Regions from separate parts of the Thalassolituus sp. UBA6592 genome, predicted to be linked through region 1. Evidence: predicted binding sites of a transcription regulator. Region 1 holds the regulator's gene; each other region holds the start of a gene.
The links. The regulator sigma-54, encoded in region 1, starts transcription at its own class of promoters, with help from an activator protein. The targets are predictions, from matches to a motif close to TGGCACNNNNNTTGCTNT.

Region 2: B2Z72_RS18760 (CmpA/NrtA family ABC transporter substrate-binding protein) is a predicted target of sigma-54. The motif match lies at 7,381-7,398, and genes of this name have one in related genera.
Region 3: B2Z72_RS09720 (MSMEG_0572/Sll0783 family nitrogen starvation response protein) is a predicted target of sigma-54. The motif match lies at 10,142-10,159, and genes of this name have one in related genera.

Annotation. Positions count from the first base shown of each region.
Region 1 covers NZ_DJIO01000146.1:16,657-28,094, reverse strand. Annotated here, with positions in the region: gene B2Z72_RS14585 (carbon-nitrogen hydrolase family protein) at 1-75, shown strand, start outside; gene yjgA (ribosome biogenesis factor YjgA) at 109-621, opposite strand; gene mgtE (magnesium transporter) at 639-1,994, opposite strand; gene B2Z72_RS14570 (HPr family phosphocarrier protein) at 2,102-2,371, opposite strand; gene rapZ (RNase adapter RapZ) at 2,371-3,234, opposite strand; gene ptsN (PTS IIA-like nitrogen regulatory protein PtsN) at 3,257-3,715, opposite strand; gene hpf (ribosome hibernation-promoting factor, HPF/YfiA family) at 3,722-4,024, opposite strand; gene B2Z72_RS14550 (RNA polymerase factor sigma-54) at 4,093-5,577, opposite strand; gene lptB (LPS export ABC transporter ATP-binding protein) at 5,729-6,454, opposite strand; gene lptA (lipopolysaccharide transport periplasmic protein LptA) at 6,451-7,056, opposite strand; gene lptC (LPS export ABC transporter periplasmic protein LptC) at 7,046-7,603, opposite strand; gene B2Z72_RS14530 (KpsF/GutQ family sugar-phosphate isomerase) at 7,603-8,577, opposite strand; gene B2Z72_RS14525 (calcium/sodium antiporter) at 8,577-9,551, opposite strand; gene B2Z72_RS14520 (ABC transporter ATP-binding protein) at 9,735-10,547, shown strand; gene mlaE (lipid asymmetry maintenance ABC transporter permease subunit MlaE) at 10,547-11,329, shown strand; gene mlaD (outer membrane lipid asymmetry maintenance protein MlaD) at 11,332-11,438, shown strand, end outside.
Region 2 covers NZ_DJIO01000188.1:1,476-11,164, forward strand. Annotated here, with positions in the region: gene B2Z72_RS18735 (mobilization protein MobD) at 384-1,106, shown strand; gene B2Z72_RS18740 (NAD(P)/FAD-dependent oxidoreductase) at 1,268-2,539, opposite strand; gene B2Z72_RS18745 (alginate export family protein) at 2,638-3,798, opposite strand; gene B2Z72_RS18750 (ABC transporter ATP-binding protein) at 3,866-4,756, opposite strand; gene B2Z72_RS18755 (ABC transporter permease) at 4,773-5,777, opposite strand; gene B2Z72_RS18760 (CmpA/NrtA family ABC transporter substrate-binding protein) at 5,865-7,250, opposite strand; gene B2Z72_RS18765 (cache domain-containing protein) at 7,678-8,409, shown strand; partial or broken gene B2Z72_RS18770 (putative bifunctional diguanylate cyclase/phosphodiesterase) at 8,455-9,689, shown strand, end outside.
Region 3 covers NZ_DJIO01000105.1:4,042-15,479, forward strand. Annotated here, with positions in the region: gene B2Z72_RS09685 (DUF3883 domain-containing protein) at 1-3,905, shown strand, start outside; gene B2Z72_RS09690 (MSMEG_0569 family flavin-dependent oxidoreductase) at 4,095-5,378, opposite strand; gene B2Z72_RS09695 (MSMEG_0570 family nitrogen starvation response protein) at 5,465-5,758, opposite strand; gene B2Z72_RS09700 (sll0787 family AIR synthase-like protein) at 5,839-6,828, opposite strand; gene B2Z72_RS09705 (MSMEG_0567/Sll0786 family nitrogen starvation N-acetyltransferase) at 6,825-7,418, opposite strand; gene B2Z72_RS09710 (MSMEG_0568 family radical SAM protein) at 7,421-8,572, opposite strand; gene B2Z72_RS09715 (Nit6803 family nitrilase) at 8,532-9,569, opposite strand; gene B2Z72_RS09720 (MSMEG_0572/Sll0783 family nitrogen starvation response protein) at 9,584-10,066, opposite strand; gene B2Z72_RS09725 (PLP-dependent aminotransferase family protein) at 10,490-11,438, shown strand, end outside.

The DNA of each region.
Region 1 (11,438 bases):
ATTGATCTGCAGCGATTGCAGGAAATCCGCCGGGCTATGCCGCTGAATCACGTGGCGTTAAATACAGCGGAGTGATGTGCAGAAGTGGGGCTGCGGGCGCCGTGGCGCTCAGTCAGCCATGACTTCGCGGATCAGCTGAAACAGCTTCTTGTAGTTACTGCCAGGTTTTGGCGGTTCACTGCTCATTTCTTTACTGGCGTTACGTACCAGGTTGCGCAGTTGCTGGCGATCAACATGCGGATATTCCTCAATAAAGTCATTGAGGCCGTTGTTGTCGTTAATCAGGCGGGTACGCCACATTTCCTGCTGACGGATCAGGCGACCAAAGACTTCGCTCGACGGGTCCATCAGATCCAGCGCATGTTGAATGGCATCGACATCTTCTTCGCGCATCAGCTTGCCAATGTACTGCAGGTGACGGCGTTTGGCTTCATTCTGCTTCAGACGCTGGCTTTCTTTCAGGGCGCTGCGCAGATTCTCTGAAATCGGCAGCTCAGCCCATTTGGCCGGTGTCATTTCGCTCAGCTCTTTGCCCATGACTTTCAGGCGTTCAGCATCACGTTTCAGTTCAGACTTACTGACATATTCGATGTCGTCGTCTTCGTATTGATCATCTTTCATAGTATTTGGTATTCGGTTCACAGATAGAACAGGGTCGCTAACCCGAGGAAGGAGAGGAATCCTACCACATCTGTGACGGTAGTCAGAACCACGCTGCCAGCAAGGGCAGGATCAATTCCCCGTGCTTTCAGCAGCAGAGGCAGGCCAGCGCCGGCCACAGCGGCAACCAGCAGGTTGATGACAATGGCGGCGGCAATGATCAGGGCGATCTGCGGGTCCCTGAACCAGACAAAGGTGATGATGGCGATAACCACCGCCCACAGCACACCATTGATGGCGGCGACAATGATTTCCCGGTTAAACAGCCAGCGGAAGTTACTGCCGCTGAGGTGTCCCAGTGCCTGGCCACGGATCACCAGGGTCAGTACCTGACTGCCGGCAATACCGCCCATACTGGCAACAATCGGCATCAGTACAGCCAGTGCGACAACTTTTTCGATGGTTTCGTCGAACATGCCGATCACGGCGGAGGCTGCCAGCGCGGTCAGCAGGTTAATACCCAGCCATACCGCACGGCGGCGACTGGTTTTCAGGGCCGGAGCGAAGGTGTCTTCTTCGTCGTCCAGACCGGCCATACTCATCAGTGAGTGGTCCGCAGTTTCGCGGATAACGTCAACCACGTCATCGATGGTGATCCGGCCAACCAGCACGCCATCGTCGTCGACAACCGGAGCGGATACCAGATCGTGGCGCTCGAACAGTTTGGCAACGTCGCTGTCATGCATGGTGGCAGGAATGATTTTGGCGTCTGTACTCATCACTTCCCGCACGGTCTGATGCGGGTCACTGACCAGCAGTTTGCTGATGGCCAGGGTACCGATAAATTCGTTGTTACGGCTGACGACCAGCAGGTTATCCGTCATGGCGGGCAGGGATTTGTGGCGGCGCAGATAGCGCAGCACCACATCCAGAGTGATGTCCGGACGGATGGTGATGGTGTCGGTGTTCATCAGACCACCGGCACTGTCCTCGGCATAACCCAGTACTGACTCGAGGCGATCCCGGTCCTGCTGGTCCATGGACTCCAGAACTTCCTGGGTCACACGTTCCGGCAGCGCCTGCAGCATATCGGCGACGTCATCGGTGTCGAGCTCGGAGGCGATATCGGCGACTTCTTCGGCGCTCATATCGCTCAGGAAGTGACCCTGCAGCTCTTCACTCAGATTCTGCAGTACTTCACCTTCCAGTTCCTTGTCGACCATCTCCCACAGAATCTTACGCGCCTTAGGCGGTGAGGATTCAATCAGGTGGGCAATATCAACCGGCGCCAGACCCGAGTTCAGGATACGGCGGACCTGCGTCATCGCGCCGCTCTCAAGAGCTGCGTTAAGACTGTGCAGTTTTGTCCGGGCGCGTTCGCTTTGCTCTGCCATCGTACCTTGTTCCGGGGCGGGTTATATGAACTGAGAGTGTATCCGGGTCAGACAACAGATACCATGAAACTACTCGCAAGAATGCGTGTAATTAATTGTTTTAAAACCTATTCTTCCTCGTCGAAGCGGCGGTTGATGAGATCGGTGATGGCTTCCGCCGCAGCCTCCGCATCGTTACCTTCGGCGTGCAGTTCCAGAACGGTACCTTTACTGGCGGCCAGCATCATCACCGCCATGATGCTTTTACCGTCAACCATACGCTCCGGATAGCCGACTTTTACCTGACTGGAAAAGGCCGAGGCAGTCGACACCAGTTTGGCGGCAGCCCGGGCATGCAGGCCCAGTTTATTGATAATGGTCAGCTGGGTTTTAATCATCAGGACTCCTGGTTGCTCAGCTCGCGGTGGCGGATCTGCACATTGCTGTACAGATCAGCGAATTCCTCTTTCAATCGCTCGGCGACATAAACGGATCTGTGTTGGCCACCGGTGCAGCCGATGGCGATGGTCATATAACTGCGGTTTGCCTCGATAAAGGCCGGCAGCCAGCGACGGATGAAACCGGCAATATCGTCTTTCATCAGCGCCACCTGTGGCTCGTTGCCAAGAAATTCAATCACTGGCTGTTCCAGCCCTGTGTGTGCACGCAGGCCCGGGTCCCAATAGGGATTCGGCAGGTTGCGCACATCAAAAACATAATCGGCATCGATGGGAATACCGTGTTTGAAGCCGAAGGATTCAAACAGAATGGCGATATCGTTGCTGGATTTGTCTGCGACCCGCATTTTGATCTGACTGCGCAGCTCGTGTACCGACATATTGGTAGTATCGAGGGTCAGATCCGCCAGATTGGCGATGGGGTCGAGCAGTTCTTTTTCCTGATCAATGGCTTCCGCCAGCGACAGGTGTGGGCTGGTCAGTGGGTGCTTACGCCGGGTGGAGCTGAAGCGCTGCAGCAGAACTTCTTCGCTGGCATCCAGATAGATGACATCCAGGCGGTATTCATCATTGGGCAGCTGGTGCAGGATTTCGTCGATGTTATCGAAGGCGTGAAGCAGGTTGCGGGCGTCGATACTGACGGCCACCCGGGACAGCTTTTCTTCACTTTCGGTCTGGGTGACCAGAGTCGGAAGCATGGAGATGGGCAGGTTATCTATACAATAAAAGCCCTGATCCTCGAGCACGTGCAGTGCGCTGGATTTACCTGATCCTGAACGTCCACTGATGACTACCAGGCGCATCGGTTATCTCCATATCCCTGGGTTAAGCGCTGGCGAGCGCCCGTTGATAGAGGTATTTAGCGTCCGGGGCATTGCGCAGGGCTTCCCGGTAACCCGCTTCGCTGAAGTTTCTGGCCAGCATGGCCAGTACTTTTAAATGTTCTTCGGTGGCTTCTTCCGGCACTAACAGAGCAAAAACCAGATCGACCGGTTTCTGATCGATGGCGTCGTAGTCCACAGGTTCGGCCAGGCGCAACAGAATGCCGATGGCCTGAGTGCACTGGCGCAGACGGCAATGGGGAATGGCAATGCCTTCCCCAATGCCGGTGCTGCCCAACCGCTCGCGGCTGAGCAGGCTGTCGAAAATATCGTCGGCTGAGCAGTCACTGAGCTGCTCGGCAACAAAGCCAGACAGAAACTCCAGCAGTTTTTTCTTGCTGGAGACTTCTACATTAATTAATGCGCGTTCTGGCGTAAGAATGTCGCCGATACTCAGTTCCATAAAAAATCAGCCCTGACCTTTCTGACGTGCTACCAGTTTTTCTTTGTGTTTAAGAAGCTGACGATCCAGCTTTTCTACCATCTGATCAATGGCGGCGTACATATCGTCGCCTTCTGCACTGGCGTTCAGATCTGTGCCACTGGCGTGGACGGTTGCTTCTGCTGTCATGCGCCCTTTCACCACAGTGAGAGTAACCTGACCATTGGTGATGTTGTCGAAGTGGCGGGTCAGCTTCGACATCTTGTCGTCGACATGACTCTGCAGGGCTTCGGTAATTTCTACATGGTGACCGCTGATATTGATCTTCATTTCCAGGCTCCTTGTGTGCTGGTTCTGTTTTTTACTATTTAATCAGCTTCAGGATTAAATTCAGTGTTCTAAATCAGCTGTTTACGTTCATTTGAAGGTGGAATCAACATAGCTTCACGGTACTTGGCTACGGTGCGTCGTGCAACCTGAATACCGCGTTCTCCAAGCATAGTTGCGATTTTGTTATCACTGAGTGGTTTACGGGCATTTTCTTCTGAAATCAGCTTTTTGATCATGGCGCGGATAGCAGTGGACGAGCATTCGCCGCCGCCATCTGTGCTGACATGACTGGAGAAAAAGTACTTGAGTTCAAAAATACCACGCGGGGTGTGCATGTATTTCTGTGTGGTCACACGGGAAATCGTCGATTCGTGCATGCCAACCGCTTCGGCAATATCGTGCAGCACCAGAGGTTTCATCGCTTCTTCACCTTCTTCGAAGAAGTCGATCTGATACTCAACAATTTTGGTGGCCACTTTCAGCAGGGTTTCATTGCGGCTTTGCAGACTTTTGATAAACCAGCGCGCTTCCTGCAGGTGATCACGCAGGAAAGCATTATCTGTGCTGTTGTCTGAACGACGCACCAGTGCAGCGTAATCCGCATTCACCCGCAGTTTGGGTGCGATGTCGGGGTTCAGTTCGACCCGCCATTCATCGCGCACATTACGCACGATCACATCCGGCACAACGTATTCTGCCTGTTCACCACTGACGCCGGCACCGGGTTTCGGGTTCAGTTCTTTAATCAGGCACAGTACAGATTTCAGATCATCTTCGCGCAGACGGGTCTTGCGCATCAGGGTCTGGTAATCGCGGCTGCCGAGTAATTCGATGTAGTCACTGATTACCAGCCGGGCTTCTTTCAGCCATTCGGTTTCCGGTGCCAGCTGCGCCAGTTGCAGCAACAGGCATTCACGCAGATCGCGGGCAAAAACACCGGCCGGATCAAACTGCTGCAGGCGATGCAGGACGGCCAGAACTTCTTCTTCTTCGATTTCCAGTTCCGGGTCCATGCTTTCCACCACATCTTCAATGGTGGTGTGCAGGTAACCATCGTCGTCCACGCCATCAATCAGCATGGTGGCGATTTCGCGGTCAGCGTCGGACATTGGTGTCAGGTTAAGCTGCCACTCGAGGTGATCCTGCAGATTTTCAGTGGAGGCGTGGCGGGAATCGTAATCGAAGTCGTCGTCGATGGCGTTGCTGTTGCCGGAAGAAACACCGGCTGTTGCCTGATAGGTATCGTCCCACTGGCTGTCTACCGGCAGATCGTCCGGCAGTTGTTCCTGGGACCATTGTTCGTCCAGTTCCGGAGTATCGGAATCGTCTTTGGAAGTAACTTCTGTTTTGCTCTCGGACACCTCCATAGAGGAGTGATCCGCTGTATCGTCACCCTCGTGCTCTTCCATTTCCAGCATAGGATTGGCGTCCAGTGCCTCCTGAATCTCCTGCTGGAGGTCAAGGGTAGAGAGCTGCAGCAGACGGATTGCCTGCTGTAACTGAGGGGTCATGGTCAGTTGCTGACCCATCTTTAACTGAAGAGACGCTTTCATAGAGTTCAGTACTTACCCATAGTCGGCACAATCTGTGCATTATACGCCAAGGCCGGGAACCCACAACCTGATTTGTTGGTCACTTCAGGTTGGGCCAGTCCCACTGCACAGGAGTATCCTCCTGCGTATCTGAATCCATTCGCTGCTCTGATCAGAGGCGGAAGTCCTCCCCCAGATACACTTTACGTACCTGTTCGCTGGCGAGTACTTCGTCGGCATTTCCTTCTGCAATAATGTGACCGCCACCGACGATGTAAGCTTTTTCACAGATGGCGAGGGTTTCCCGCACATTGTGGTCGGTAATCAGTACACCAATTCCGCGCGCTTTCAGCTGACGGATAATGTCCATGATGTCAGCTACGGAAATTGGGTCAACCCCGGCGAAAGGCTCATCGAGCAAAATAAAGGACGGTTCGGCGGCCAGAGCGCGGGCAATTTCCACCCGCCGGCGTTCGCCGCCGGACAGGGCCATGCCCAGACTGTCGCGGATATGCTGGATGTTGAACTCGTCGAGCAGGCCTTCCAGACGCTCCAGACGCTGTTTGCGGTTGAGGTCTTTGCGGGTTTCCAGAATGGCCAGTATGTTGTCTGACACACTGAGCTTGCGGAAGATGGAAGCTTCCTGCGGCAGATAGCCGATACCTTTGCGTGCCCGGCCATGCATTGGCAGGTGACTGATGTCTTCGCCGTCGATGGTTATCGTGCCTTTATCGGCCTGTACCAGGTTGACGATCATATAAAAGCAGGTGGTTTTACCCGCACCGTTCGGACCCAGCAGGCCGACGATCTGGCCGCTGCTGACTTCCATGGACACGTCTTTGACTACTTCACGGCCGTTGTAGCTTTTGGCCAGATGTTCTGCCTTCAGTGTTTTCATTGGCTGCTTCCGGATTGCTCAGTGCTGTTGCCGGACGGCTCCGCGTTATTGCCGGATGATTCCGCGGCGTTATCGTCTTTCTTAGGCTGGATCACCATCCGTACCCGGGAGTCTTCCGGCTTTTCTTCGCCTTCTTTAACTGTGCTGGTGCCACCGTTGGCTTTGACCGTCTCGGCATTCATATCGTAAGTCAGGCGCTGACCGCTGAACTGATCGCCACCCTGTTTCAGATTGGCGTCTCCGGTGATGATTACTTCACGCTGATCGCTCAGATATTCAATGCGCTTACCATTGGCGTAAGTGACTGGCTTACCGACATTAATCTGCTGCTGGTAACGTGCCGGTTTACCATCGGCGACGGCGCTTTTTAATACGTTGCCTTCATGCAGGATTTCCAGCCGGTCGGCTTCGATCTTAAGCGTACCCTGAGTAAGAATGACATTACCCTGATAAATCACGACACCGGTACGGCGATCCATTTCCGCCTGCTGGGAGCGGATAACCAGTTCCTGTTGTTCGTCTTCCGGCAAGGCCTGAGCCGCTGATGTCAGAATCGCCAGCAGCAGAGAGAAGGGAAGAGCGGTCAGAGACTTAAGGTTCATAACGTGAGTTAACCTCTGCATTAAAGCGGATATGTTGAGCCGGAACGTCCATGCGCATACCAACGGCCGTCATGTTGGCGCGGTCACTGGTAATGGTGACGAGCTGATCGGTTTCGGCGATGCCGGTGCTGTGGTGGTATGTCAGGCGCTCAGTGCGGATCAGCAGATTATGATTGGCTGCAGTGTCGAGCGGGCGGATTTTTACGTCATTGATCAGCTGCAGGGTTTTATCCGCATCTGTCATGGTGCCTTCAACCGCAGAGATCAGCCATTGCGAACCCTCTTCGTCGAGCACGGTAAATTCCGGCTGACTGAAATAGGTGTTGCCGATACCCGGATAGTGGCTGGAGCTGTCTGCAGTGAATTTCTGCGACTGAATACCTTCGTCGCTGTACTGGCGGCTGATCAGCTTCTCACCGTAGTAATCCGGCTCGTTATCAGCCTGATCAGCTCCGGCTGGTGTCAGTTCACTGGTGTAGCGATCTACTGCCAGCAGAGCCAGGCCGAAAAATGCCGTGATGATCAGCAGCAACCAGCGCTTACGCATCAGATCACGCCCGCTCGCAGCAGGTCGTGCATATTGATAACGCCAACGGCTTTGTCGCCTTCCTTAACCACCAGAGCGTTAATTTTGTTGTCTTCCATGAGCTTCAGGGCCTCGGCTGCCAGGGTTTTTGGCGTGGTGCTTTTACCGCCATAGGTCATAACGTCTGCCATGGTGGCGGTGTGAATATTTACACCGTTGTCGATGGCGCGACGTAAGTCACCGTCGGTGAAAATCCCCTGCATCTGGCCATCCAGCTGCACGGTTGTCATGCCCAGACCTTTGGACGTCACGACCAGCAGGGCTTCAGAGAGCGTCGTTGCTGGTTCGACGACTGGCAGTTCGGCGCCGGCGTGCATGATGTCTTCGACTTTCAGCAGCAGACGACGGCCCAGTGAACCACCTGGATGAGAGAAGGCAAAGTCTTCGGCGGTGAAGCCGCGGGCTTCGAGCAGAGCCACAGCCAGGGCATCGCCAACCACCAGAGCACAGGTGGTAGAGGAGGTTGGTGCCAGATTCAGCGGGCAGGCTTCCTGTTCAACACCAGTATCCAGATGCGCGTCAGCTGCGGTGGCCAGTGTTGATTCCGGTTTACCGGTCATGCTGATCAGGCGCGTGCCGAGGCGTTTGAACAGTGGTAGCAGGCTGGTTACTTCGCTGCTTTCACCGGAATTCGACAGCGCGATGACCACGTCTTCCGGCTGGATCATGCCCATATCACCGTGACTGGCTTCGCCCGGATGAACAAAAAATGCCGGCGTGCCGGTGCTGGCCAGAGTGGCGGCCATTTTGGTGCCGATGTGGCCGGATTTCCCCATGCCGGTAACCACCACACGGCCTTTACATTCGAGGATGAGTTTGCAGGCGATGGCGAAATCTGTGGACAGACGGTCGATCAGGTGCCCGATCGCTTCCTGCTCCAGGGTTATGGTGCGACGGGCGGATTGCAGAAAATCAAAATCAAAATTGGTAGTCATTAGCTTGCCATAAAATATAAAGACGACATGTAACCAATAAAACTGGCTGTCAGTAACAGACCGGAAAAACGGCCAAGAGTGCCGCTGCGGTAGTTCACCAGGAACATAATCACCAGCGCAACGGTCAGCACCATCATAACCGAGTAATCACGATACAGCGCCTGCGGGTCAACCTGAGTAACGGCGAGCAGGCCGGGAATCGGCATAACAGTGAGTAAATTAAACATATTCGAGCCGATCACGTTACCGATAGCAATATCGTGGTGGCCTTTCAGGGCACTGGCCACAGACGCCGCCAGCTCGGGCAGGCTGGTACCGATAGCAACGATGGTCAGGCCGATAATAAGATCGCTGACGCCAAATGCGTGGGCAATATCCGTTGCGCCCCACACCAGCAGTTTAGAAGCAATAACCAGTGCGACCAGGCCAATTACCAGTTCGATAATGGCTTTGCGCAGTGGTGTGTTTTCAATTTCTTCTGCTTCGTCTTCTTCTACAACAGACTCACCGGACTCACTGGAGCCGAGAAACATCAGATATAGGGCGGCCGCCATGGCAGTCAGCAGAATGATGGCATCGAGCAGATTCAGTTCCAGATCGGCCAGCGTCAGGCCGCCGATAATGCTCACCAGCACCAGTACCGGCAGTTCTTTCTTCAGCAGTTTTTTCTGCAGCGGAATCGGACTGATCAGGGCGGTTACCCCCAGCACCAGTGCAATATTGGTGATGTTGGAACCAATGGCATTACCGATGGCCAGGTTGCCTGCGCCGTCGATGGAAGCCATGGCAGATACGAACATCTCAGGTGCGGAGGTGCCCATGGCAACGATGGTCAGGCCAACTAATAAGGGAGACATCCCCAGTCTGCGGGCGGTCGCCGCGGCTCCGATCACAAATTTATCGGCGCTCCAGACCAGCAGGACGAGTCCGGCGATTACGGCAACAGCGGCGGTCAGCATAGGGGCAGTCAGCATGGAATTGGGCAGGTCCTGAGGGTTCAGAAATAAAGCGCGACATTGTACCGGAGGGGATTCTGTACGCAATTGCAACTTATCGTTTTGCTCAGCTGTATGAGACGTTAAACGAGGACTGTTGGTTCTGAATGAACATTCCGCTAAGCTAGCGGGCAATTAAACCGTATCAGGCAGGGACTGTGCATGACTGCGAGTCAGCCCTATGTCTCTATCCGTGATCTGAGTTTCAGTCGCGGGGACAGACTCATTTACAACAATCTGGATGTGGATTTCCCGCGTGGCAAAGTGACCGCGATCATGGGACCGTCCGGTACCGGTAAGACAACACTGCTGCGTCTTATTGGTGGCCAGCTGATCGCGGATAAAGGTACCGTCATTGTTGATGGTCAGAACGTCGCTCAGTTGTCGCGTAAAAAGTTGTTTGAGCTGCGCCGTCAGAAGATGGGCATGCTGTTTCAGACCGGCGCACTGTTCACCGACCTGAACGTATTCGATAACGTTGCTTTTCCATTGCGTACGCACACCGATCTGCCGGAATCAATGATCCGCGATCTGGTACTGATGAAGCTTGAAGCCGTTGGTCTGCGTGGTGCGCGTAATATGTCACCGGCAGAACTGTCGGGCGGTATGGCACGACGGGTGGCGCTGGCGCGTTCTATCGCCATGGACCCGGAAATCATTATGTACGACGAGCCTTTTACCGGCCTCGATCCCATCTCCATGGGCATGATTGTGAAACTGATCCGCGGTCTGAATCAGGCGCTCGGTCTCACTAGTTTGCTGGTTTCCCACGATGTCGAAGAATCCTGTTCCATTGCTGATTACCTGTGTGTCGTCTCCGACGGCAAAGTGATCGGCTTTGGCACCCCGGAAGAACTTATCAACGAAGGCAATGCGGAAGTGAAGCAGTTCCTTAACGGCGATCCTGATGGTCCGGTGCCATTCCACTACCCGGCGGCGGATTACCGCAGCGATATTCTGAGCGGAGTGGAATGATGCTGAACAAACTGCAGAGCATCGGCCAGAGCGGTACCCGGGCGATCGAATCCATTGGCCGCGCCACCATTATGCTGTGGCACTCGATTATGTGGGGCGGTCCGGGCAGTGCCGGTTTCTTTGATCTGATCAAGCAGATTTACTCAGTGGGTGTGCGCTCACTGATTATTATCGTCGTCGCCGGTTTCTTTGTCGGTATGGTGCTGGCGCTGCAGGGCTACAACATTCTGGTCAGCTTTGGTTCTGAAACCGTATTGGGAACGCTGGTGGCGCTGTCGCTGCTGCGTGAACTCGGTCCGGTGGTCGCAGCCCTGCTGTTTGCCGGTCGTGCCGGTTCAGCCCTGACCGCTGAAATTGGTCTGATGAAGGCCACAGAACAGCTGACGGCCATGGAAATGATGGGTGTCGATCCGCTGAAGCGGGTAATAACGCCGCGTCTGTGGGCTGGTCTTATTTCTATGCCGATTCTGGCGCTGCTGTTTTCCACCGTAGGTATCTGGGGTGGGGCGTATGTAGCCATTGATCTGGTAGGCATTGATGAAGGTGCTTACTGGGGCAATATGCAGGCTTCGGTAGAATTTTATTCAGACGTGGTGAAAGGGGTTGTGAAATCCCTGGTATTCGGTCTGGTGATTACCTGGATCGCAGTCTTTCAGGGCTACGACTCCGTGCCGACTTCCGAAGGGATCGGTAAAGCAACTACTCAGACGGTGGTGATTTCTTCACTGGCCGTACTTGGACTCGACTTTATTCTGACAGCCGTGATGCTGGGGGGTATCTGAACATGCGCATGCGTTACATTGAACTGAGTGTCGGCGCTTTTATGGTTCTGGGCGTGATTGCCATTGTGTTGATGGCTTTCCGCGTCAGTGGCCTGACCATCCGCAGCAG
Region 2 (9,689 bases), on a different contig from region 1:
CGTTCGCCAGCAGATAATAGTGCTCCGGACTTGATTGAACCTGCGCCGAACCTTCAGCAGACAAGTCTGAATTGGGATAACGATGAATGGACCAATCATAACTGGCAATAGGGGAAATACCAGTGCTGACAGCATTGGCTATTTCCCTTGCGTTCTTATCACCAATCCGCGCTGGTTAAAAAACAACCTTCTCGAACTGTGGTGGGATCTGTCTTACCTTCGTAATAACTCCCCTGTATACCTCACTGTTTGATAGTGCTCAGCCGGCATAAGGGCGTTGTTGATGTGCTGGTCAGGCGTATAATGGACCGGCTCAGCTCAGGTGTTGACAGGATTTTGGGATGATCTGTTAACGGTGATGGCTGGCGCATCTAATTTATCTGATGAAATGGAGTCAAACAGCGATGGTCAGCATTAATCTGGTAGGCGGAGAGAAGGGTGGTATTGGTAAATCCGTCCTGTCCAGGGTTCTGGTTCAATACCATATCGATAAGAATATTCCTTTTAAGGCGTTCGATGGTGATCTCTCCCATGGCGCACTGATGCGTTATTACGGTGAATTCGCAGAAGCCGTTGATATCCGTGAGTACGAAAGTGCTGACCGCATTGTAGAGCAGGCGGTTGAGTCTGGTCTTAATGTTGTCGTTGATTTGCCTGCTCAGGCTTCCACTGCAATTGATCGCTGGGTAATGGACAGTGGTCTGACAGAATTCGGTGAAGAACTGGGTGTTAAGCTGACCCTGTGGCATGTGATGGACGACGGCACAGACTCTGTTCGTCTGCTGGATCGTGCGCTCAGCGTGTACGGTGACAGTCTGGATTACGTGTTGGTTAAGAATCACGGCCGCGGCAGTGATTTCTCATACTTTGATGCGTCGGAAGCAAAAGAAAAGGCGCTGGAATACGGTGCCCGTATTATCGACTTCCCGGAATTACACGCCGCTTCCATGCGCAAAATCGACCGTGTTGGTGCGAGCCTGTGGGCTGCTGCCAATAATAAAGACGAAGCGGTTGGGCCAACCCTGGGTATGCTGGAGCGTCAGCGTGTTCGTGTATGGCTGAGCAATGCGTATAAATTACTGGATCAGGTATTTGCCGGCGAGTGATCTGAACTCAGATTTGTCTCAGAGCGGGCTTCTGAAGCCCGCTTAAAAGCCCGCTCCGTAGCCCAAACGGTGGTCCACAGAGGGCGAACCTGTACCAGGTTTACTTTCTGATCTGTCCTGAAGCAGCATGCATTCCGACGCTGCTCATAAAATAACAGCCTTCAGGCACTTTCGGCGTACGCTTTGCCCAACAGCAGATTGGTGCGCAGGGGAGTAACATCGGTAGCGGCTTCCATCAGTTCGTGATACCAGAAGCTGTCCACTACATCGCCCACGCAGACCACGCCAATAATGCGATTGTTTTGCAGCACCAGCTTTTTGTAAATCCCCATTTCAATGTCCGACATGCGCAGAATTTCGATACCTGCTTCAGTGTCTTCCTCGTCAATATCAAAGCGCCCGATACTGTGCATATCCAGCCCGGAAACTTTGAGTTTGGTCAGATGTGTACGCTCGCGATAGGGTTGTTTCTCCAGCTCGTCATGCAACGCTTTATCGCTGGTGAAACGCAGAGTCAGTTTTTTTGCCAATACTCTTGCCTGATCCCAGATCGGAGCGACCAGACCATAGGTATTTTTTTCGTATTCACAGCATTCGCCCAGCGCAAAAATATAAGGATCTGATGTGGTCATGTGTGCATTGACGACAACGCCGCGGTTGCAATCGATGCCGGCCAGCTCACCGGGTTCTTTATTTGGGGTGATACCGGTGGCGAATACAATCAGGTCGGTATGCAGGGTTTGCTGGTGGCTGTCCGCCTCGATAATGATCTTATGAACCTGGTTGTTTTCTTTGATCAGCTCAACCGGGCTGGTGGCGGTTCTTACATCAACGCCACGGTGGTTCAATTCTGCGTAAAGAATATCGGCGGCTGCACCGTCCAGCTGGCGGTTCATCAGCACCGTGTTACGGTGAATCAGCGTGGTTTTTACACCGCGGGACTGTAACCCTGTAGCGGCTTCAACACCCAGAAGACCGGCACCAATAACCGTCACATGCTGCATGCTGTGCAGTCTGCTTTCCATGGCGTCGACATCTGACATGGTACGGAAGCCGATAACGTTTTCAGCGTCACTGCCGGTGACTGGCGGAATAAAAGAGCGCGAGCCTGTGGCGATAATCAACGCGTCATAAGAGAATTGAATATCGTTACTGAAGACGATTTTTTTAACCCGGTCGACGGCAGTAACCGGCGTTGACAGGTGAATTGTTGTTCTGTGCTGCAGATACCAGTCAGCATCATGTGGGGTAATATCCGCCAGAGTGGTTTCTTTCGCCAGCAGCGGCGACAGCATAATACGGTTGTAGTGAGCAATTGCTTCGTCACTGAGGATGTGCACCTCAGAAAAAGGATGATCAGTTCCTAATTCTTCCAATACCCGGTTAGCGGCCATGCCATTACCGATAATAATCAGGGTTTGATTCTTTTTCATGGCTGAAGTCTTCAGTGTCAAATCAATTAAAAACAGGGGAATAGTCTGGCTATTCCCCTGTGCTCAGTCTGATGATTGTGCTTGTTTAAGCAGCGCTATCAGAACTTAGCTTGACCCCATACCCACACTTTGTCGGTATCGGATTCGTTGTCGCCAGCAGAATAGCCTGCGTATTTCAGACCGATGCTGAAGTTGTCATCGATTTTCTTGGCGGCCAGGAAGTCGATTTCAGAACCTTTGTCTGCACTGCCTTCATCGGCAGAGAAGTCATGGTAGAAACCAACCAGTTTTACACCTGCAACATTACCGGCAACTTTCAGGTAGGTGTCAGACAGACCATCTGCCGGAGTGCCCAGGAATTTGTCGGCCCAGCCGTTGAAGGCATGCTTGGTAGCGAATGGTGTATTGAAACCGAATTCACCGTCATCGCTGCCCAGTGTTTCGTTACCCAGTGCCAGAGTTACACCGGAAACAACCACGCCAGCTTCCAGCGCGTAGTAGAGCGCATCATGCTCAACGCCACCGGCATCCTGATTCTGAGTAGCCAGTTCTGCGCGGTAGGTAACTGTGGTATCGCCCGCTGCAGTTTTACCGGTAAAGCTTGCGCCATAAGTGTTCAGGGTGAAGTCAGTGTCGTCCATGTCAGCCAGGTATGCGTAAGCAACCAGTTTGCCAGCAGCCAGACCTGTGTAAGCTGCGTTCAGGGCATGTGCTGACAGATCGGTGGAGTTGAACAGAATGTCGTTCACCTGGTCGATGTAAGCATAAGCCAGAGCAACATCATCCATTTTGTAGGTGAACAGAGCTGCATCATAAGTCTGTTCATTCTGGCGCCAGCCGACGTTACCAATGAAGCGGGCATTGTCGAGGATGATGCGCTGGCGACCAACAACGGCACCAAAGTTATCCTTGCTGTAAGACACCTGGAAACGGTTGATTTCAGTGTTTTCAGGATCAGCGACCACGTCGTAGTCAGCATCTTCGATGCGGTATTCGTCTACGATGGCGCGAACATCTTCCAGTTCAGCCAGAACTTTAAACCCTGCCATTGAAGGCGTTTCATAACCCACGCGGGAGCGCAGGGTCAGAGCTGTTGCGGAGTCGGTGGCATCGTCTGTGTCGTTAGTTTCGTAACGCAGACGGAAATCTGCCAGCAGGTCTCCTTTTTTCACGGTTTCGACAAATGCATTTTCAGCAACCGCTACCTGGCTCAGTGCCAGACCCAATGATACAGCTAAAAGGGTTTTTGTAGTTTTCATGGCTCTCTCCTTCGTTTGAAGCCGTTGTAATAATTTTCATAGCCGGTGGGCGCCGGCTAATCAGTTTTTATGCAATTTTTTTTTCCGGTTCTTGTGCAGGCTCTATGGCAGGAGCTGCGACCGGTTCAGGCTTTTTTGTCGCATTGGCTTGTGGAGCAGATGAAGTGGTGGAGTCCACTTTCTTTTGTTTTTCGTAAAGGAAACTTAATACAGCGGCGCGGTAGTGGTTGTACGCCGGATCATCCGCTAACTCGAGGCGGTTGCGCGGACGCTCCAGATTCACATCCAGAATTTCACCGATGGTGGCAGCCGGGCCGTTCGTCATCATCACAATGCGGTCAGACAGCAGTACTGCTTCGTCCACGTCGTGGGTAATCATGATGACGGTGTTGTTCAGGTCTTTCTGAATTTCCATCAGCGAGTCCTGCAGGTGAGCACGGGTCAGGGCATCGAGTGCGCCGAAAGGCTCGTCCATTAACAGAACGTCTGGTTCCATCGCCAGCGCGCGGGCAATACCGACACGCTGCTTCATACCACCGGAAATTTCGTCCGGACGTTTGTGCATAGCGTGGGTCATATGTACCAGGCCCAGGTTGTGTTCAATCCATTCCTTCATTTCGGCTTTGGATTTTTTGCCTTTAAATACCTGCTTTACGGCCAGCTCGACGTTTTCATAAGCGCTCAGCCATGGCAGCAGAGAGTGGTTCTGAAACACCACTGCGCGCTCAGGGCCGGGTTCGTTTACTTCTTTACCGTTCAGAACCACGCCGCCTTCAGTGGCCTGCAGCAGACCAGCAACGATATTCAGTACGGTGGATTTACCACAGCCGGAGTGACCGATCAGGGAAACAAATTCACCCTGTTGAATTTTCAGATTCACATCGCGTAGTGCACGGAAAGAACCTTTTGGAGTGTTGAACTCGATGCCAGCACCGGTAATTTCAAGCATTTTATTCATGACAATATCCTTTTAATTAACGCAGAGTGGCTGATTTGTCCCAGGACACATAACGCTGAATCATCAGCATGATGCGGTCGAGGAGGAAACCGATTAAACCAATGGTGATCACTGCCACCATGATGCGGCCGAGCGAATCAGAAGAACCGTTCTGGAATTCATCCCATACAAACTTACCGAGGCCCGGGTTCTGCGCCAGCATTTCAGCGGCGATCAGTACCATCCAGGCAATGCTCAGCGACAGGCGCAGACCGGTGAACATCATAGGTACAGAAGAAGGCAGTACGATTTTAATCACATGAGTCATGTAGCTCAGTCGCAGTACCTGGCTGACGTTTTTTAAATCCTGAGAAATGGACGCCACGCCTACAGCGGTATTAATAACGGTTGGCCACAGACAACACAGCATTACCGTAATCATGGAAGTCACAAAAGATTTCGGCACCATAGGGTCGTCGGTAACGTACAGAGCACTTACCACCATGGTCACCAGCGGCAGCCAGGCCAGTGGCGATACCGGTTTGAAAATCTGGATAATCGGGTTAAACGCCGAATAAAGGTTTGAACTCAGACCAATCACAATGCCCAGTGGCACTGCAATAAGAGAAGCCAGGAAGAAACCACTCAGCACGGTTACCAGTGATGTACCGATCTGGTCAACGTAAGTAGGCTTACCGGTGTATGGACGGATTTTTGGAACATAATCCGGATCTTTCGCCACACGATCAGCATTGCGTTTTTCCTGACGTTCGTAGAAAGCTTCCGCTTTCTCACGTTCAGTGACGTGTTCGTTCATCAGGTTTTTGCTTTGTGTAACCACATCGGCTGGGCCAGGGAACTGACCCAGTGATGTATTAATATTGCTGGCTGCTGCATGCCAGATCATCAGAAATACGAGAATACCGGCCAGTGGTAAACCCAGTGTTTTTAAAATTATCTGGATATTTTGACCGACGTTCTCACCTTTCGCAATTTTTACGACAGTTTCAAGCCAGGGCATGTTAGACAGAGCAATAGTCATGGTGTAACTCCTGTTGGCTGCCGTGCAGAGTGTGCTCCGGCAGCCGGGTTTTCATACGTTTTTCAATTGGTGTGTAACCGAAGGGAATCAGATTTTATCTGCGCCTTTCAGACCAATTTTAAATTTCTTCAGGTAATCATTTGGCTTGGTGCCATCGTAAGTGATGCCATCAATAAAGCCTTTCTGAGGTGCTTTAAAGCCAGTTTCGGTGGCGAAATCCGGGAAGTCTTTCGCATCCAGTTTGCCTTCGGCAATCAGTTCTTTAGCAGCAGCTGCGTAGATGTCCGGACGGTAAACTTTCTTCGCAGTTTCCATGAACCAGTCGTCAGATTTCTCGTCAGCAATCTGACCCCAGCGACGCATCTGAGTCAGGTACCAGATTGCATCAGAGTAGTAAGGGTAGGTTGCGTTGTAGCGGAAGAATACGTTGAAGTCAGGCACTTCGCGTTTATCGCCTTTTTCGTATTCAAAGGTACCGGTCATGGAGTTAGCGATAACGTCGTAGTCGGCGCCAACGTATTGTGGTTTAGACAGAATCTTCACAGCTTCAGGGCGGTTAGCGTTGTTGTTCGCATCCAGCCATTCCGCTGCACGGATCATAGCTTTAACCACTTTTTTGTGGGTGATCGGGTATTTGTCAGCCCATTCTTTGCTTACGCCGAATACTTTTTCCGGGTTGTCTTTCCAGATTTCGTAGTCGGTAATAACCGGTACACCAATACCTTTAAATACTGCCTGCTGGTTCCATGGTTCGCCTACGCAGTAACCGTAAATAGTGCCGGCTTCCAGAGTGGCTGGCATTTGTGGTGGCGGCGTAACAGAGAGCAGGGCGTCGGCATTAATCTGACCGGAAGAATCGCCTTTGTGTGGTGCGTAGTAACCTGGGTTAATACCACCGGCTGCCAGCCAGTAACGCAGTTCATAGTTGTGAGTAGAAACCGGGAAAACCATACCCATGTTGAATGGCTTACCTTCTGATTTGTACTTATCAACAACTGGTTTGAGGTAATCGGCTTTAATCGGGTGAACCGGCTTGCCATCAGCATCTTTTGGAATGTTTGGCTTCATCTGATCCCAGATATCGTTGGAAACAGTGATGCCGTTACCGTTCAGGTCCATGCTGAACGCGGTGATGATGTGCGCCTGGGTACCGAAACCAATGGTTGCACCCAGAGGCTGGCCTGCCAGCATGTGAGCACCATCCAGCTGACCGTCGATTACGCGGTCGAGCAGAACTTTCCAGTTCGCCTGTGCTTCCAGGGTGACGTACAGACCTTCGTCTTCAAAAAAGCCTTTTTCGTAGGCAACGGCCAGCGGTGCCATATCGGTCAGTTTAATAAAGCCGAATTTCAGTTCTTCTTTTTCTGCATATTCTTCTGCAGATACAGAAGGCAGACCCAGTGTGGCTGCACCCGCTGCCAGTACGAGGGCGCTTTTGATAAAAGCGCGGCGGATGGTGTTCAGTCCAGTCATTCCATTACCCCTTTTTTGAGCACAAAAAAAAGGCGCCACGACGTAATAACGTCGAAGCGCCTTTGCTTAAATAAAATGTTAGTGGAAATCGTTGGCCGCCATTGGCCGGAATTTCCTGACTGAGCACTGCTTAGCGATTAGCGTGCCAGTTTCTCCTGGGGGTGGGTATGTGTATGTTTTATCGAGGTTTTTAGGTGGTGCTGCCGCTTTTTGCCAGTCTGGAAAGCATGAGCGATCACATGCCTTTTATCCAAAAACGTGCATCAGATCGTGCCACTGCGCTGTCGTTGTGCATCGTTTCGTGGCCGATGGCGACAGAATAAGGTCTGCTTTGACGGCATGAATCCTGATAACAAGCGCAGCAGTGTTTGAATTTTGTGCGGAAAGCGCTTACTTTGACCATTCCGGGTAAACAACAGGGAAACGGATGCCAGTTACCCAGATCGCCAACCAAAAGCCGGGAGTTGTCGGGGTCGACCCATCTTTACGGCCAGTGATGCGGGTGTTAACGATCCCACTGGTTCTTTTTTGTCTTATCCTTTTATCTGTTACGACCGTACTATTTAATCTGCTGCAGAACTACACTGTGGCGCAGCGTGCCGAAACCTCTCTCGCCGATCTTGAATACCGTATGTGGCGGGCCATAGAAAGCCATCGTGAAACACTGATCTCTATCGAAAAACTGGTATCCGAGCAGGCGGAGCTGAAAGCTATGCTGATGGCGCGTGACCGGCGTGGATTGCTGATCGCGTTGCAACCTTATTACCACGACCTGAATCAAAGGCTTGGCGTCTCCCATTTTTATCTTCATGACCCTGATATGGTTAATGTCGTCCGTTTACACTGGCCCGAGCGTTATGGTGATCAGATTCAGCGCCAGACAGCCTTGGATGCGCATCTGCTCGGTGAGACCGTAACGGGTATGGAATTGGGTGGGATGGGCACCTACACATTACGGGTAGTGACGCCGGTCCGGCATCAGGGAGAGGTACTCGGGTATGTGGAACTCGGTACTGAGGTGGAGGACATTGCTGCCCGTGCGACAGTCGGTGAGCAGGTACGTTGGGTCGCTTTTATTTATAAAAAACTGATCGCTGAAACCGACTGGCAAGCTGGCGCCGACATGCTCAACCGGCAATACGACTGGCACACTTTTTAGAAGGTGGTGGCCATCAATCAGTCCGATGAAGTGCCAGGCAGATGGTTGGCGTTTCTGCAAAAAATGCCGGATGGTTATCAGGGTAACCTGCCGGATTATGATGACCGCAGCTGGTATGCTGGCACGGTGAGCTTCCCGGATATCCGCGGCGATCGGGTGGGCTATCTGCAGTTTTTTGTTGATGTCTCGTCACACCGTAATCAGGTCGCCAGCAGCGCGTACATTCTGTATGCCGGTGTTGTCGCAATTATTCTCGCTGCAGCTGCCTTTCTGTTTGTGATTCTGCGCCGCGCTGACAGCAATATTTCAACGCGTCTGAATCATCTTCATTACCTGGCCTATACCGATCCGCTGACCATGCTGGCGAACCGTAAGCTGTTTGCTGACCGGTTAATGTCCTCGTTAAAAATGGCAGCAGATAATGACCGCATGCTGGCGGTTTTATTTCTCGATCTTGACGACTTTAAAAGTGTTAACGACAGCCTCGGACATTCTGCCGGCGATGAATTACTGCGTCAGGTGACACGTCGACTGAATGCCTGTATCCGCGATGGAGACACTCTGGCCCGGCAGGGCGGCGATGAGTTTGCTCTGGTGCTGCCCAATGTTGATTCGACAGAGCAGGTCGCGGCAATGGCAAAATCCATCATTCAGGCACTGAAGCATGCGGTGATTATTAATGGTCGGGAAGTATCGACCGGAGTCAGTATCGGTATCAGTCTTTTTCCGCAAAACGGTACGACGCCGGAGGAGCTGATGCGCAATGCCGATGCGGCTATGTATATGGCCAAGGCCTCCGGCAAGAATTGTTTTTCCTTCTATACCAGCGATCTGACTGTTTCCGCCATCCAGAAAATTACTTTGCTGTCTGAGCTGAAACGGGCGCTCAGTCAGGGCAATATCACGCTGGATTATCAGCCGATTATTCATGGGCAGAACGGTAAATACAGCGGATTTGAAGCTCTGGCGCGCTGGCATCATCCGGTACAGGGTTATATTTCTCCGCGTACCTTCGTTGATCTGGCGGAGGAGTGTGGCCTGATTAATGAACTTGGCGCTTATCTGATTACTGAGGTCTGCCGGCAGATTCATCATTGGCTGATTCAGGGGTTTGATCCGGGTTACGTGTCGATCAACCTTTCCGTTGCGCAGATCGAGAACGAGGATTTTGGCGAATTTATAAGCAGCCAGTTAACACACTATTCGGTGCCAGCCGATATGATCGCGCTGGAAATTACTGAGAGTGCGCTGATGAAAAATAAAGACTGCACGGTCGCTAA
Region 3 (11,438 bases), on a different contig from region 1:
CTGCTCAAGCCAGTGGCTTACCTCTTCATATCAATGGAGACTTTTTCCCGGAAACTGATAGGAAAGAAGTTGTCTTCAAGGGCAACCAGTACCAGCAGCATTGGAATGAGATGTTGATTCATGAGTCTGCATCCCTTCTTGCCAATAATTCGAAATTTTTGCTGGAGGAACTGGGAGACCAGGCGTTTTGGACATTGATTCAACGAGCGTTTCGATTCACATCTTCCCAGCTCGGATACCCTGACATTTATGAAGCTTATTGGAAAAAGCTCAAGGATAAATTATTTAATGAAGCCATTGTAAGAACCAGCGATGGCAGCCTGGAGCTAGCTAAGTTCACTTGTATAACCAAGCCAGGGTTTGATTCACAACAGCAGTATCTTCTTCGTTTGCTGAATATACGTGTTGTTGACTCATCACTGAACAGTTACAGAGACGTATTGGCAAATCTAAAAGCCCAACATCTATCTCTTGCGATATTGGTTGATAAATTAAAGAATCGTTTAGATTTCATCCCCGCGAAAGAAAGAACGTTAGAAGCCTTTTATTCACCCCTGTGGAAAATTATTGAAGGCTTGATATCAGCTAACTCTCCAAAATCTTCAGCTTCTGAAAAAGTTTCGGTTACACGTCTGCAGTGCCTGAGTATTTTTCTTACAGTTAATAGTAAACCAGCTCAGCTTCAGGGATGTCGAGTTCTGCCTGACACTATGGCTATCGCGAACTTCCAGCAAGGGTTACCTGGTTTGAACCTATTAACACCAGAGTTGGATGAGTACCCGAATATCAAAGCACTCGTCAAAGAACTGAGCGCTAATGATGTTATCGCACACATGGAGTCGGCCCAACAGATTGAGTTTTTGTCTTCCTCTTTGAAAAAAGGCAGGCTCGATATTTTAAAAGCTGTGTACAGTGCGCTTCTCGAGTTTGACGATTCTGGTCTGTCTCAGTCAGACTTGGACAGACTTGCCAAAATCCCTCTATGGCCATCCGGAAAGGAAATGATTAAATCCTCAGAGGCTCTTTTACCCGGGAATTATCAGGATCCTTTTTCTCAGGCTAAGCTAATAAATGTCGACGTACTTAACAAGCGCACCAGAAGCTTTCTTCGAAATAAACTCAATGTAGAAGAGCAAACCCTTGGTGCTTTCATTCAGAAGATCCTGCCACGCTACTTCGATGAAACAGGCCCACGAAATGCAGAGCTAATGCCAAAGCTGTTTGCTGAACTACAGGTACACTCCGATGAAATTCTGGCAGATACAGCATCAAGTCGAAGCCTTCGAGACCTACCTTTAATCCCGACAAAATCGGGAGATTGGTCTTCTGTAAGCAATGTTCTATACGAGAGTGAAGAAACCAGAGAGCTTATTGGGGACGCGGATGAGATCTGGGTTGATTCAAGCTATTTTCCGCAGAATAGGCAAAGGGCTTTCAAAGAATTTCTCTTTGAATTAGGAGTACCGAGCCAGCCTCCCGCAAAGCTGTTGGTGGATCGAGTGCTGTTCCTCACTGAGAAACATACGCCCTCTGACACGGGTACTCTGAGTGTGGTAGAGAGATGCTTTTATGCTTTGGCTGAATTATTCGATTCTCATGAATCCAGAGCAATTGTTGAATCAGCCATCTCTTCCTTGGAGTACACCCCTTGTTTACCTGCAATGCATACTTCAGAGAACTGGTTTGAACCCGCAAATCTCTTCTCCCCAAGCCAGTATGCCGCCTTTTCAACTCAAGGCGATGTGGCACCAGTCCTGAGATTCCGCAATTGGAAGAGGATGAGCCGAAATTTTCTGGAAACTCTCGGCTTGACCATGGAACCAAATACTTGGACTGTAGTGCTTCATCTTAAAGAGTGCGTCAAAGAAAATATTGACCCTTCGATAGAAACATACAAGATTCTGAACAGCCGCTTGGATGAACTACGAGGGAATTATTCTTCAGTCCTTGAGGAGTTCAGAAATAGTGCCAGCATCTATGTCGATGCCTTAAACGCTTATATAGGTCCATCAAAGTTATTTTTCAGTAACCCAAAACTGGGCTCTCTTTGCTATCAAGTGCCAAAGCAGTTTGTTAACTACAGCAGCTTATTAGATGAGTTTGGAGTCAGAGAAGCACCGGAATCACGGGACTTCATTCAGGTCATTCTGGATATTTCCAGTAAGGGCGTCTGGCTTGATTTGTCGAAAGAATACCAGCAAATCTACCTCTACTGCTTTCAGCAGATCCGCTTAGCAGTTGAAGAGCTTTCAGAGGGGGAACTTGACCGCCTGAAAGAATCGCAATGTCTGGTCAGCAAAGTTGGAGTATTTGCTTATCCTGATGAATTACTCATGGCTGATAGTGCTTGGCATCAATCATTTTTTGGTGATGAACTAGATACTGCTCTTTACGACTATCAGCCTGAAGACGTTCCATTGCTAAAAGCTCTTGGTGTCGCATCTCTAAGAGAAATGTGCGGCGTTGAGATGTCACAGGTAGCCGGTGAAATGGCACCCTGCACTGAAATGCAAAAGCAGTTTAGATTACATGCAGGCACAATCCAAAGATCTTTGTACAACTACCCATCCAGTCTTGCATCTGCAGTAGGAAAAGCAGCGGCAGCAGCAAGTATTTTTACAGTAGAACAGTTGAAAGTAGTAGCGACGGTAGATATCTGTGGTGACGCTCATCGCTCTCCCGAGGTGACCGCTGATACTCATTATCTTGGAGACGCAAACAAGCTTTACATCCTTCCAAATTTGGGCAGAAAAAGATGGAGCAAACTACTCGAGGTTTTCCTTCATAGCTGCTTGCCTGGTTCTTCTGGGGAGTCAGTTCCACAGATTATTCTTGGCTTGAGTAAATTGATGGATCTCTCTGCCTCCGATGCTGCTGAAGATCAAACTGACGCAGGTATCAAACCCCTCTCGCAAACGGAGCTAGAGACTCTGGAAGGGGTTACTTCACCGAATGTTGAGAGTGAAGATGATGAGTCTGTAATTCCATTTGACGATAGCGACTCATACTCAACAAGTGAGGTCGAAGCTGATGAAATATATCCTCAACCCAACGCCCAGCAGGCAGATAGCGCGGTTCCGCATGGATCTACCCTCCCCCCTACAGAGTACGATTCAAACCAAGTCGCCGATATTAACTACTCAAGTTCGCCTTCATCTTCTCGATCAAGCAGTTCTAGCCGCCCCAGCTCAACTCAGGTTTCGGAGCAACACACTGAAAAGACTGGACGCTCTCAGCAAAAGGCGGAGCACAAGAAAGCCAGAGATCATCAGCTGCTTTCTTATGTCCGATCAGACTCAGAGTCTAACTCAGAGTCCGAGAACGGCAGCGACAAACATCGTCAAAACCTGGCAATAGAAGCCATTGCTCGAGACGCAGTCTGCAAATATGAACTTTTGAGGGGGCGTATTCCAAAGGAAATGTCTCAAACACATCCTGGTTATGACATCGAAAGTACAGATACCCATACGGGTGAGATTCGTTATATAGAAGTAAAAGGAAAGTCAGGGGCTTGGGATGCTGCCGGAGTGGGAATCTCACATACTCAATATCAATTTGCAGCTAGAGAAAGTGATCGATTCTGGTTATACGTTGTTGAAAATGCAGGGAACGGCCATAATCCGATAGTTCATCCTTTACAGAGCCCTACGAGTCACATCGACAGCTACATGTTCGATAAAAACTGGAAACAGGCAGTCATAAAAGAAGAAGAGTCTCCGGCGAGACTATGTGCGGAAGGATTAATTATTAAACACATGCACCTTGGATCTGGAGTGATCCAGGCTGTACATGAAAAAGGAAGTGATACACTGCTAGACGTGCTTTTTGATGGAAAAGCAACCACTACTCCGAATTTGCGTTACAACCGCTATGAGATGGAGCTAGCACTACCAGAAAATAGTTAGTTACCAACTTTATTAACGTGATTTTTAGCCTCAGGAGAGAATCCAGGTTGGTTAGTTACCAACTTTATTATTTCTTAGCCCATTCCCAGTACGGTTAAATGGGCTTTCCAGGCAGGTTTAGTTACCAACTTTATTTCGAAACTACAACTGCTTTTATCGCAGGAGAAAGCACCACTTACAGAATCAAATTCAGCCGACTGAAGCCACTTCTTTTTCAGTTGCAGGCAACGACTCTTTGTATTTCACAATGGCGTTACAAAGATATTCCGCATCCTGTTTTACCCCGCCAAAACGGCCTGATCCCCAGGTGTGTAACCATGGCAGTCCGATAAAATACAGACCAGGTTCGCTGGTGATTCCACGGTCGTGGCAGGGATGCCCCTGACCATTAAAGACTGCGGCGTCGAGCCAGCTGAAGTCCGGGCGGAAGCCAATGCACCAGATAATAGAGGTAATACCGGATTCGGCGAGATTCAGGTGTGTGCGTTCTTCTGCAACTTCCCACACAGGTTGATAGCGGGATGGTCCCTCTTCCGTGGTTACTCCCTGCTGCTCAATCCAGCTGTCGATGCGGGCATTGATGTTGTTGTAGGTGTCATCGGCTTTTTTCAGGTTATCGGTGAGGTTAGGTTTAAACAGCAGATTCTCGCCATCAAACTCGGTCATCTGACCAAACAGTTCCATACCTTCAGTAGCAAATTTACGCAGGTCAATATCGCGGCCGCCATCACGTCCGGTGACATAGTGATTGGTTTTTTGCGCAACGTTTTTACCTAACGGATGCTGTTTGACGGACATTTCGTAATAGCCCATATCATCCAGCCATTCGACGGCATCTTTGCCACGGTAAAAACGCGCTACCCGTGGTGCATCACCGGTGGCGAGAAATACTTTTTTACCTTCCAGGTGCAGGTCTTCTGCAATCTGAGCACCGGACTGACCGGAGCCAACCACCAGCACGGCACCTTCCTGCAGCTGCGCGGCATTTTTATATTGTGCAGAATGCAGTTGCTGAACGCTTGCCGGAATACGTTCGGCCATGCGCGGAATAACCGGTACGTGATAACCACCGGAAGAAACCACAATCTGGTCTGCAGTAAAATCACCTTCTGAGGTGTTAACGTGGTAAACGCCGTTATCGTCCATGCTGACCAGATTGACGGTCACACCTTCATGCACCGGCGCATTGACCTGTTGCGCAAAGCGTTCCAGCCATTCAATAGTCTGTTTGCCGGTCATAAACCCCTTCGGATCATCACCGTCATAAGGCAAGCCAGGAAGATCACACTGCCAGTTAGGTGTTACCAGTGTAAATGAGTCCCAGCGTTCATTTTTCCAGCCGTGCAGGACTGTATTTTTTTCAAATACGACATGGTTTATATTTTCCTGTTGCAGAAAATAACTCATGCTCAGGCCGGCCTGTCCGCCACCAACAATAATAACATCAACGTGATTGTGCTTTGTGCTTATCATAACATTCTCTCTTATTTCACTCATTATTTGCCGGATAATATTTTTTAATTCCGGTTATTTAATTTCGTCTTTAATAATTTTTTTATTCATCGCGAAATTTCTGACATAGCCAGAATGGCTACCGTAGCGTTCTGATCGTTATAGCTCTGCGCTTTTATTTTTAATTGCCCCAGCTGATCCGCAGCGCTTGAGCAGTAATAGCCATAACTGGCTTTTACCCGTTCACTGGCTTGCGTCAGCGCTTCTTCTGCTTTGTGCATAAATTCGCTCAGTGGCATTTCATCACCGGGGCTGAAAGCGCTGAAAATAACAGTGGAAGGTGAATAACATTGCTGCTCTACGCCATCTGGCCAGCGGATATAAAAGTTAACTGCGGGCATAAGCTCTCCCTGACGGACGGGTGCCGCCATAAAAATAAATGGATATTTGTTAGGGCCTGTTAAAAATCAGCCGCAATCTGTCATCGGCAAAACCCTGTCAGACTGTCTGTATAAAGGTCATAGAATTTGTACTCTGCATTACCCTGACTGATCTGCAGTATCCGGCTGTCGGTGATATTGCCGATTGCTGCAGCGGTTATGCCGCGTGCCGCAAAAGTCTCCAGCAACTGCGGTAACCTTTGTTCGTCCGTGGTCAGCAGATAGCCGAAGCTGGGAAATGCGCACAGCCAATCCGCCATGGAAACCTGCGGCGGTTCAGGCAATTGATCCAGATTGATACGGGCGCCACACTGCGAGCTTTCCAGCAACATAATGCTGGTGCCCAGCAAGCCTGCCTGGCTGATATCTTTGCAGGCGTCAGCCAGTCCCTGTTCGGCAATCAAGGGCAGCAATTCCATATCGCCACGCAGACGTTCAGCCGGTGCGCGGGTGGCGGCATTCCAGTTCAGGCTGTCGTGTTCAAACTGCCCCCGGTGATCAATCGCCGCCACCAGTATCTGTCCCGGTTGCGCGGCAAAGGCGCTAAATAAACGTTTAGCGTGACCGAGCACAGCCACTGCCAGATTGGCCTGGTCAGAACGGATATTGGTGTGGCCGCCAACGATGGGAACGCCAAGAGCAGATGCTGCATCGCGCATACCGCGCAGTAATTCCGCCAGTAGCGGCTGATCACCGTCACACCAGAGCGCATCAACCACCGCAGTTGGGCGTCCGCCCATAGCGGCGATATCGCTGCAATTCACCATGATGCTGCACCAGCCGGCAAACCACGGCTGCTCCGTCACGAAACGGCCCTGCATCCCTTCAATGGCAAATAGCTGATAACCACTGTCACCGTGCGGACCGGCCGGAATGGCTGCGCAATCGTCGCCGTTCGGATGCCAGCCCGGCGGTAATGCCGGTAAGTGTCTGCTTACTGCGGCGATATCCTGCTTCATACCGATACCGCTGCGCTGTGCAACGTCTGCCAGCAGTCTCTGCAGTGCGTCGGCTGAGGCGATTGTGTTCATAATGCCGCTACCTTGTGCTGCTGCCAGCTACTGTCCAGAAGACCTCCCCAGATACCGGTGTGGCGGTATGGGTTACGGGCTTTCACCACGAAGCCGCTCTGTGGCGTGTAACAGGGTGGATAAGCCGCCAGGTCTGCCTGCATCAGGGCGTGCTCCATTCCATGGATTTCGCGGTATTCAATGGTCCGCCAGTTCAGGCGCTTAAACAGCACTTCGTTCTGCACCTGAACCGTAGCGAGAAAGGTACTGCAATCCAGTGCATGGGCGCTGCTCACCGCCAGCCGGATCAGCGTGGAACCCAGCTGTCCCTGACTGCGGAAATGCGGGCTGACGGCCAGTCGCGAGCCATACCAAAGACGCTCGCCTTCGCAGTGAATACGTACCGTGCCGACCACTTCCTGATGCCAGCCACCGTGATTGCCCAGCGCCACCAGGGTGCGCGCGCGATCATCCACTGCATCGTGATCATCGGCTTCAAACAGATGCTGTTCAGCGCAGAAAACCTGCCGCCGCAGGGCGTAAGCCTGCTCCACTTCCCACGGTAACGTGGCCCACTTGATGGTGTAATCTGAGTAGTCGGGATGATGCATCGCTATTGCCCTCTGCCGCTGGAATCGCTGGCTTCTGCAGCGGCAGCCTGTTCATACTGTGACAGCGTCGAACAGGCGCCACATTTGCTGCACCCGGCTTTGCCGGTTTCTGCCGTCATGCCGGCGGCATACAGTTGCTGGCCCAGTGGCCGCAGAATACTTTCCATAAAGGCGGCGTCCGGCGACGGATGATCTTCCAGCGGCGTGCCTCTGATCGGCACGAAGGGCACGACAAAGGGATAAACGCCGATGTCGATCAGCTGCTCACAGACCTGCAGAATAAATTCCGCGCTGTCACCCAATCCTGCCAGTATGTAAGTACTGACCTGCCCGCGCCCGAACACGGCGACAGCGTCACGGAAGGCTGCGAAATAATCTTCCAGCGTGTCTTCGGCTTTACCTGGCAGAATCTGTTCGCGTACGGATTGCGTCAGCACTTCGAGGTGCATGCCGAGGCTGTCGATGCCGGCGTCTTTCATGACCTGATACCAGGATGAATCGCGCGGCGGCTCGCACTGGCCCTGAATGGGAATATCCACCACAGCTTTCACTGCCCGCGCGCTGGCAGCCATCACTGCCGCACCACGGTCGGGCGTCGCTGGTGTGCCGGTGGTCATAATCATCTGGCTGACGCCATCCAGTTCCACCGCTGCTTTGGCGACTTCTGCCAACTGCGCAGGCGTTTTTTCCGCGATCGTCCGTCCGGCGCGCAGCGACTGCCCGATTGAGCAGAATTTGCAGGCTTTTTTACGGCTTTCGTAACGGATGCAGGTCTGCAGAATCGTCGTGGCCAGCACGTCACGGCCGTGCAGGGTGGCGATATGAGAATAGGGAATCCCATCCGCTGTTTTGCCCTGATAAAAGCGCGGCTCGCTGGTAAAGCTGACGTTATGCAGCGGAATCAGACTGTTTTCCTGATGCTGAATAATCTGCTCACCGTCAGTCAGTGATTCCACAGAAAACGGCGAATCCCAGGCCGATTCAGTGTAAATGGGCACCATCACGGTTGTGCCATCCACTGTCACCGGCTGATGATCGGACGGCCCCGCACCGCCACGGCGGACCATATGCCGCTGTTCCGGGCGGGTCAGACGCAGACCACGGGTCTGCAACTCAGTCAGCAGACGCTGAGTCGATTCGGCAGAGGGATTCATTATGTTCTCCTGCAATAGCGGATGTTGTCTGAGCTTCTGCCCGGACATCCTGCGGATGCATTGGTTGTTGGTAATCCGCGGGCTGATCATTAATCGCCAGGCGCAACAACTCCGGCCGCGCGTAATGGCCGACGGAATCCATCATGCGTTTGCGTTTGGTGATCAATCTGAAATCGAGGTCGGCCACCACCATACCTTCGCCCTGTGTCAGCGCTGGTGCCAGGTGCTTGCCTTCCGGCGAAATAATCGCGGTGTTACAGCCATCGCGCAGCGCCTGCTGTAACTTTTCATCCGGGGTAATGGATTCAATCTGTTCATCGGTCAGCCAGCCAGTGGCATTGACCACAAAACAGCCGGATTCCAGTGCGTGATGACGGATGGTTGCTTCAATCTGGTCAGCAAATACCGGCCCCACCAGAGAACCGGGAAACTGGCTGCAGTGAATCTGTTCGTGCTGCGTCATCAGCGCATAACGCGCCAGCGGGTTGTAATGCTCCCAGCAGGCAAGCGCTCCGACGCGGCCGACCGTGGTGTCCGCCACTTTCAGGCCAGACGCATCGCCCTGCCCCCAGATCATGCGTTCGTGATAGGTCGGCGTAATCTTGCGGCGTTTCAGCACCAGCAGACCGTCGGCGTTAAAAATTAACTGAGTGTTGTAGAGGCTGCCGTGATCACGTTCGTTCACGCCCAGCACCACCACCATGCTGTGTTTGCGCGCCCGCTCTGCCACAGCATCAGTGATCGGGCCGGGCACCACCACGGCTTCGTCGTACAGGCGCAGGTGCTCGGGACCACACTGCACCGCCGGCAGGACGAATGAAAAATACGGATACCAGGGGACAAAGGTTTCCGGGAACACAATCAGCTCAACGCCTTTGGCGGCGGCTTCATCCATCGCGTTCAATACATTGGCCAGCGTGCCGTTGGCGCTGCGGAGGTCCGGAGCGATCTGAACGGCCGCGGCCCTGACGGTTCTGCTGTTGTTGTTAGCAGTCATGGGCCGCGTATTCCTTACAGAGTCCAGGTATCGATGATCACTGCGTTATCACGCATGTGCAGCAGTTTCAGATCCATCACGTCGAGCGGATTGATCGGGGTAATACCTTCCACCAGTGAAGGTTCGCCGTGACCGTACAGCGCCTGCAGAGCAAAACGGCAGCAGTAAACTTTACCGCCTTCCGCCATAAACTTTTTCAGCTGGTTGGCATAGTTCTGATGACCCGGAAAAGCTTCATCACCCAGTGTCGGGAAACCACGCTGCAAACCCAGAGTTACGCCCGGGCCGTACAGCAGAATGGACGTTTCGTAACCTTTGCGCAGCAGACGGGTTGCCTGCAGCATATTCACCAGACCAATAGACCCTTCGAAGGCCACGGTGTGGAAGGTCACCAGGGCTTTTTCACCTTCTTTAGCTTTAACATCCTCAAACACTTTTTCTTCGTAATCGACGAAGAAATCACCGTCTTTATGCATTGGCTGAGTAACTTTTGGCATTTTTCTGCTCCTGTTGGATTTATAAGCTGATCACAATGGGCATCTCCCGATGCGATCAATAAGTGCAATCAAGTCAGAGCAATCAGGGGGCCAATATTGCGTTAAGTGATTGCTATCAATATGCAATCAATGAGTTGTCAAACTCCTCAGAAGAGAGAAAATTTTTTTAAAAACGATGGAAATACAATCAATACCCGATCAAATTAATATGGTTTTTTGCACTATATCCGTGCCCAAAAATACCGTTCTGCCCAGAGAAAACGCCACCTTTATGCAAATATAGTTATATACTGAAATCTGACTGACAGAACCTGAAATAATGACTGGCTCGCTGTGGCAATAGATGCAATCATTGAAAAATTGATCGCATCTACATACAAGAAGAGAGTCTCCACACATGGAGAATCTCTCACCAGGGAAACGATGAAAAACACAGAACTCGTGCGCTGGGCGCGCCGTCTGAAAAACAGTGAAGGTATTCCTGCCTACCGGCTGATTGCCGACCTGATTGCCGAAGACATCGACAGTGGCAGACTGCAGATCCGCGACCGGCTGCCACCATTACGCGATCTGGCCACAGCCACAGGTATCAATTACACCACCGCCGCCCGTGCTTACCAGGAAGCCAAAACCCGGGGGCTGATAGATTCCCGCCCGGGATCAGGCTCTTTTGTTAAAGGTCAGACGGCCACTGTCCGCCCGGATCTGGGCAATTATGAAATGACCATGAACCTGGTGATCGAGCCGGCCATTCCGACGCTGGTCGAGCAGATCCGCGACAGCGCCATCGGCGTTATGGCGCAACGCGATATTTACTCCATGCTGCGTTATCAGCCTTTTGGCGGCACTCAGGATAATCGCGAGGCGGCACTGGTATGGCTCGATAACCGCTTACCCAATCCGCAGCTGGAACAGGTGCTGATCTGCCCCGGCATTCACTCTGCACTGGTCGGTCTGATGAGCACCCTGGTCGAAAAGCATCAGGTGCTGTGTGTGGAAGGACTGACCTACCCCGGTATTAAAGCCATCGCCTCTCATCTCGGTATCAGTCTTTACTCTCTGCCACGGGATAATGACGGGCCGCTGGTAAAACCGTTCGAAGAGATCTGCAAACTCGGTAATGTCGGAGCCATTTACCTCAATCCGACCCTGCAGAACCCGACCACTGCCACCATCAGCAAGAATCGTCGCGAAGCCATCGCCGATGTTTGTCTGCGTTACAGTATTCCGGTGATTGAAGACGAGGCCTACACCATGCTGGCGGAAGAAGCCCCGGTCAGTTTCAGTGAGCTGATACCGGATCTGAGCTGGTATATTACCGGAACCTCAAAATGCTTCGGTCCTGGCGTACGCTCGGCTTTTCTGCACACAC